2 regions of the Pseudosulfitobacter pseudonitzschiae genome follow, and region 2 is predicted to be linked to the other one. Evidence: riboswitches for the same ligand, from Rfam matches in the RefSeq annotation. Region 2 holds a riboswitch; the other holds the start of a gene.
The links. A riboswitch is a leader RNA that binds a small molecule or an ion and turns the genes downstream of it on or off. The one in region 2 is predicted to bind thiamine pyrophosphate.

Region 1: it holds a riboswitch for thiamine pyrophosphate, as region 2 does, so the genes downstream of both, thiD (bifunctional hydroxymethylpyrimidine kinase/phosphomethylpyrimidine kinase) here and thiB (thiamine ABC transporter substrate binding subunit) in region 2, are expected to answer to the same signal.

Annotation. Positions count from the first base shown of each region.
Region 1 is NZ_CP022416.1:356,406-359,812, forward strand. Features, by position in the region: gene SULPSESMR1_RS19285 (FAD-dependent oxidoreductase) at 1-492, opposite strand, end outside; gene thiD (bifunctional hydroxymethylpyrimidine kinase/phosphomethylpyrimidine kinase) at 492-1,298, opposite strand; TPP riboswitch at 1,356-1,456, opposite strand; gene SULPSESMR1_RS19295 (type 1 glutamine amidotransferase domain-containing protein) at 1,690-2,253, shown strand; gene SULPSESMR1_RS19300 (ATP-binding protein) at 2,326-3,407, opposite strand, start outside.
Region 2 is NZ_CP022415.1:3,020,813-3,024,219, reverse strand. Features, by position in the region: gene aroC (chorismate synthase) at 16-1,131, opposite strand; TPP riboswitch at 1,264-1,365, shown strand; gene thiB (thiamine ABC transporter substrate binding subunit) at 1,403-2,389, shown strand; gene SULPSESMR1_RS14900 (thiamine/thiamine pyrophosphate ABC transporter permease ThiP) at 2,365-3,407, shown strand, end outside.

The DNA.
Region 1 (3,407 bases), on a different replicon from region 2:
ATCGGCGTCGGCCTGTTCGAAGACAGCGCCATCGCGCTCCAGTCCAACCCGCAATTGTTGCAGGGCGGCGCGAGGGGCCAGATGGGCCTCGGATTCAAACAGCAGAGCTTTGGCGAAGCGACCTGCCAAATCGGGCTCAAGCTCCGCAATCTCTTGCGATTCCAGCCTGCGGAAATTGCGGGTGCGCCGGGCAAAACGGGCCAGATCACCCGTGTCGCGTGCGGGCGACACCACAAGCGATCCACGCCGATGGACGGCTCGGGTTTGTGCGGCCCACCAATCTGCGGCTTCCTGCCCCAGCCGCACCACCGGCTCTTCGGCACTCTCGCCCTCGCAGAACGGAGCCAGCATACCACCTGCCCACCACGAACAGGCTTGCGGGCCAAGGGTGGCACAACGGTCCAGCACGGTAACTTGCGCACCGCGATCCAGCAGGGCGCGCGCCACACACAGGCCCGCCACGCCTGCGCCGATGACAGTAACGCGGTGCATCACCACCACCTGTGAAAATGATGGACGGGGCCGTGACCCGCGCCGATGTTCAAACGGTCAGCGGCGGCAATGGCCCCTTGCAAATAGTGGTGCGCGGCAGTGACCGCATCGGGCAGGTTTTCCCCCAAAGCCAGTTGTGCCGCGATCGCCGCTGAATAGGTGCAGCCGGTGCCATGCGTGTTGCGCGTGGCTAGGCGGGGGGCGCGCAGTGTGGCGACAACGCCGCTTGCATCGACCAGAACATCGGTACAGGTCGGCCCGCTGGCGTGGCCACCTTTCATCAACACCGCGCGCGGCCCCAACGCCAGAAGTCGCATAGCCTGATCCGCCATTTCATCGGGCGAGATGGCAGAGGCATCGCCCACCAGCCGCGCAGCTTCGGGCAGGTTGGGGGTCAGCAATGTGGCCAGCGGCAATATCCGGCGCGTCATCGCGTCCACGGCGCTGTCATGCAGCAATGCGTGGCCGGTCTTGGCGATCATTACGGGATCAACCACGATCGGGCCGGCAAAACCGGCAAGCCCGTCGGCTGTTGCCTCGATGATTGCAGCGCTGGACAGCATCCCCAGCTTGATCGCGCGCACATCCAGATCGGATAGAACCGCATGGATTTGCGCGGCGACCACATCGGCGGGCACCTCCTGCACTGCAGTCACGGCGGTGGTGTTTTGCGCGGTGATGGCCGTCAGCACGCTGGCGGCAAAGACACCATGTGCGGACATCGTTTTGGTGTCGGCCTGAATACCGGCACCGCCGCCGCTGTCCGAACCGGCGATGGTCAACGCAATGGGGGGTCTGCTTGGCACTGGCACAACTCCAACATGTTTGGGCGTACCAGCGTAGAAAAAGAGCCTGCGCGATTTGTGCGCAACCTACCCGTTCCCTACGCCGGTATAACCCGGATCAGGTTCGACGGGTCGGTGCATGCACCTCTCAGCCCAGAAGGGCCCCCCGACGGATAATATGTCTGGCATCCAGCCACACGCGGGCGGTTCGGATGCTATTCCCCTATAGGGCTAGTCCGGAAGACTGCGGATCACAACCCGTTTTTCGCAGGATTCGGGTTTGGCTACTTATTGCCAGTCTTTCAGACGCTATGGAACGCGGGGCAGGGCCAATGTGTTTTCCCATCAGACGAGACAGGCAGTGGCCCCGTGGCCAGAGCCTGTTCAGGACACTTCAAAAAGGGAATATGAAATGACCAATATGACCGACGCAAAAATTCTGATCATGGCCACCAATGGCTTTGAACAATCCGAACTGCAAACCCCGCTGAAAGAGTTGCGCGATGCCGGTGCAACCGTCGATATCGCCACGCCGGATGGCAAGGCCATCAAGGGGTGGAACGAATCCGACTGGGGCGAAAGTGTCGAGGCGGATCTGAAGATTTCCGACGTGGACGTAGACGACTACATTTGTCTGGTTCTGCCCGGTGGCCAGATCAACCCCGACATCCTGCGCACCGACGAAAAAGCCGTGCATACGGTGCGCGACTTTGTGGCCAAGGACAAAATTGTCGCAGCGATCTGCCACGCGCCCTGGTTGCTGATCGAGGCGGGCGTGGTCAAAGGCCGCGAAATGACTTCGTATCATTCGATCCGCACCGATCTGAAAAACGCTGGGGCCAATGTGGTCGATAAAGAGGTGGCGATTTCCAACGGCATCATCACCTCGCGCAGCCCCGAGGATCTGCCTGCCTTCGTGGCGAAGATCATCGAAGAGGTGAAAGAAGGCGAACACACCCGCAACGTCGCGGCATAACCGCAGCGCACCTGTGTGGCTCGTATATCCCGCCCCCATGCCAGCCCTGGTGTGGGGGCGTTTTGGTGCGCGCTAATCTGCTGTCGGGGGCAAAAGCCGTGCCAGCACCTGTTCCAGCGCCAAGGCGCTGACCGGTTTTTCCAACCGCGCAAAGCGATCCCTGTCAGCGGGGTCGATGCTGTCAGCGCGGGGCAGTTGCGTGGACATTGCGACGGCACGGGTCTGCGGATGCCGCTCCAGTGCCAACCGGATCAGATCCCAACCGCTGTGCTGGGCGTCCAGTTTCAGATCGCTAAGCACCAGATCGGGCGGGGGCGGACCGGTCAGCAACGCCCGCCCGCTGGCATAGTCGGTCGCTGTTGTCACGTCAAAGCCGTGTGCGCGCAGGGCCGTGGCGGCAGCGGTCAGCGCCTTTGGGTCGTCATCAATCACCACCGCGTAACCTGCGTGGCGGGCGGAAAGTGCGGCGGCTTCGGCAATAGGGGGAAACAACAGGGTAACGGTGGTGCCCGCGTCAGGCTGCGATGCGATGTGCAGACTGCCGCCGGACTGGTGCACAAATCCGTCAACCATCGACAGCCCCAACCCCGTGCCGCTGCCATCGCGGCGCGCGGTAAAGAACGGCTCGGTCGCGTATCGCAACGTTTCTGCGGGCATCCCGTGGCCGTCATCGGCCACGCTCAGCGCGATCTGGTCATCATCGGTTCGGGCCACCGAAATCTCGATATGGCCCGAGTCGCTGATCGCTTGTCCTGCGTTGACACACAGATTGAGGATCGCGCTTTCCAGCTGTCCGGGGTCGATCATCGCCCAGATCGGCCCATCGGGGGTGGTGACGGACAAAACAGCGGTTTCAGGCAGGGCGATTTCCAGCAGATCGCGCATGGCGTTCAGCAGATCGACAATATCGGTGCGCTGCGGTTCCAGATGCTGTTTGCGTGCAAAGGCCAGCAGCCGTTCGGTCAGGGTAACGCCCAGATCAACCGCGTCTTCGATCCGCGCGCGCAACCGCCTGGCGGTTTCGGGGTCGGCGCGTTCCAACAGGTGCAGATTGCCCGAGATTGTGGACAGGATGTTGCCAAAATCGTGGGCCACCTCGCCTGTGACCTTGCCCAACGTCTCGACCCGCTGGATTTCTGCCAGCCGCGCATCGA
Region 2 (3,407 bases):
CGATCTTGTGACATTTTAGCCAATGTGGCCACGGGTCTCGCCAACCTGTCCGCCGACCTGACCACGGTGCAGCAGCATGTGGTCCAGTATCACGCAGGCCATCATTGCTTCGCCCACGGGCACGGCACGGATGCCAACGCAGGGGTCGTGGCGGCCTTTGGTGACAATCTCGGTTTCGGCGCCGGTTTTGGTGATGGTCTTGCGGGTTTTCAGGATGGACGATGTCGGTTTGACCGCAAAGCGCACGACGATGTCCTGTCCTGTGCTGATGCCGCCCAGAATACCGCCCGAATGGTTGCTGGAATAGGATGGCTTGCCATCGTTGCCCATGAAAATCTCGTCGGCATTCAACTCGCCCGTCAGCATCGCGGCAGACATGCCCTCGCCGATTTCAACACCTTTGACGGCGTTGATCGACATCATCGCCGCAGCCAGATCGGTGTCGAGCTTGCCATAGACCGGTGCGCCCAGCCCTGCTGGCACGCCGCGTGCCACCACTTCGATCACAGCGCCGACGCTGCTGCCGGATTTGCGCAGATCATCAAGGTATTCGGCCCAGTCGTTGGCCGCTTGGGCATCGGGGGCCCAGAACGGGTTTTGTTCGATCTGGTCCCAGTCGAAGCGGCTGCGGTCGATTTCATGTGCACCCATGCGGGTCATGTATCCGGTGATCCGCATATCTGGGGCGATGGCGCGGATGGCCTCGCGTGCCAGACCGCCCGCCGCCACGCGCGATGCGGTTTCGCGGGCCGAGGACCGGCCACCGCCGCGATAGTCGCGGATGCCGTATTTCTGCCAATAGGTGATGTCGGCGTGACCGGGGCGGAATTTTTCCATGATGTCGCCATAGTCCTTCGACCGCTGGTCGGTGTTCTCGATCATCAACTGCACGGGGGTGCCGGTGGTCTGCCCCTCGAATACTCCGGACAGGATACGCACCGCGTCGGCCTCGCGGCGCTGGGTGGTGTATTTGTTCTGGCCCGGTTTGCGGCGGTCCAGCCAGTGCTGGATCATCGCCTCGTCCACCGGCACGCCGGGGGGGCAGCCGTCGACAGTTGCACCCAAGGCAGGCCCGTGGCTTTCGCCCCAAGTGGTGACGCGGAAGAGGTGGCCAAAGCTGTTGATCGACATCGCAGACTCCTTTGGCCCAAGGCCATAGCGGGGCGGGCGCACCGGCTCAAGGGTATTGGTGTTGATCATGGGTGGGCTGTGTTGGCGCAAATCTGATTTCGGCTTGCCTCAGCCCGCCGCACGCCCTAGCTGTGTATTACCTCGGGGGGCCATTGCGGCTGAGATGCGAATGATCGCGGACCCGTTGAACCTGAACCGGTTAACACCGGCGGAGGGAAGGTCTGGACATCTCTCCACGCTTTGCCCTTTCGCCAGCAAATTGGAGACTGCCATGAAGCCGATCCATCTTGCAGCGGGAGTTTTTGCAGCAACCGTTGCCACAACAGCGCAGGCCCAAACGCCTGTTCTGACTGTCTATACCTACGACAGCTTCGTTTCCGACTGGGGTCCCGGCCCTGTGATTGAAAAAGCCTTTGAACAGGTTTGCGCCTGCGATTTGCAGTTTGTCGGCACCGGTGATGGTGCCGCACTGCTGGCGCGGATCAAGCTGGAAGGCGCACGTTCGGACGCCGACATCGTTCTGGGGCTGGACACCAACCTGACCGCAGCGGCCACGGTCACCGGCCTGTTTGCGCCGCATTCGGTCGATGTTGCCTATGACGTGCCAATGGAATGGACCGATCCGGATTTCGTGCCCTTTGATTGGGGTTATTTCGCCTTTGTCTATAATGATGGCACCGAACCGCCCGCCAACTTTCGCGAATTGGCCGACAGCGATCTGAAGATCGTCATTCAAGACCCGCGTTCGTCCACGCCCGGTCTGGGCCTGCTGATGTGGGTCAAGGCCGCCTATGGCGACGAAGCCCCCGCGATCTGGGCCGGTCTGGCCGACAATATCGTGACAGTGACCAAGGGCTGGTCGGAATCCTATGGCCTGTTCCTTGAAGGCGAGGCCGATATGGCGCTGTCTTATACAACCTCGCCTGCCTATCATCTGATTGCCGAAGAGGATGCCACCAAAAAGGCAGCCGCTTTTGACGAGGGTCACTACCTGCAGGTCGAAGTGGCGGGTAAACTTGCCGCAAGCGACCAGCCGGAACTGGCGGACCAGTTCCTTGAGTTCATGGTGTCCGATGCGTTCCAGTCGGCCATTCCCACGACCAACTGGATGTATCCGGCAGTGACGCCCAAGGACGGCCTGCCCGAAGGGTTCGAAACCTTGATCACACCGGAAACGGCACTGTTGGTTCCGGCTGAAGACGCACCCGCCCTGCGGGACGAAGCGTTGCAGGAATGGCTGCAAGCCCTGTCCAGATAAGCCGCGCAGGCGGCATCGGCGCTGCGGCCTTGGTCGTGGCACTGATTGCTGCAGCGCTGGGCGCTGTGGCGTGGCGGGCCGAGGCGGGATATTCCCTTGGCCCCGCCGATTGGGCCGCAGTGCGCTTTACCCTGTGGCAGGCGTTTTTGTCGGCAGTGATCTCGGTAGCGCTGGCGGTGCCGGTGGCCCGTGCGCTGGCACGGCGACGGTTTGTCGGGCGCAGTTTGCTGATCGCGCTGCTGGGTGCGCCGTTTATCCTGCCGGTGATTGTTGCGGTTCTGGGTATTTTGGCGGTCTTCGGGCGCGGCGGCTGGGTTAACCAGTTGTTGGGCCTGTGGGGATTTGAACCCCTGTCGATCTACGGGCTGGGCGGTGTGCTGCTGGCCCACGTGTTTTTCAATCTGCCGCTGGCGACGCGTCTGATCCTGCAAGGCTGGCAAAGCATTCCTGCGGAACGTTTCCGGCTGGCGGCGCAATTGGGCCTGACGCCACGTATTGTGTTTCGGGTGCTTGAGTGGCCTGTTCTGCTGCGCGTGGTTCCGGGGGCGCTGGCGCTGATTTTTGTGATCTGTCTGGCCAGTTTCGCAGTGGCGCTGACGCTGGGCGGGGGGCCACGGGCCACGACGATCGAACTGGCGATATATCAGGCGTTTCTGTTCGACTTCGATCTTGGGCGTGCGGCGGTTTTGTCGTTGATGCAACTGGGCATGGCGGGCGGCGCTGCGGTGCTGGCGCTTTGGTTGGTGCCGCAGGTAACCCTGACCGGCGGCATAGGCCGCACCGTGCGCCGCTGGGATGCACCAAAGGGCGTGCGGCGTTGGCTTGATGCGGTGCTGATCGGACTGGCGGCGGGGTTCCTGTTGGTGCCTTTGGTGTCTGTTGTGCTGTCCGGCCTTCCGGGCATTACAGCACTGCCCGCGGGCGTGTTTCGGGCCGCGTGGTCGTCGGTCTGGGTCTCTGGTCTAAGCGTGTGTGTGCTGCTGGCACTGGCCCTGCCGATGGCAGGTTGGATCGGCAC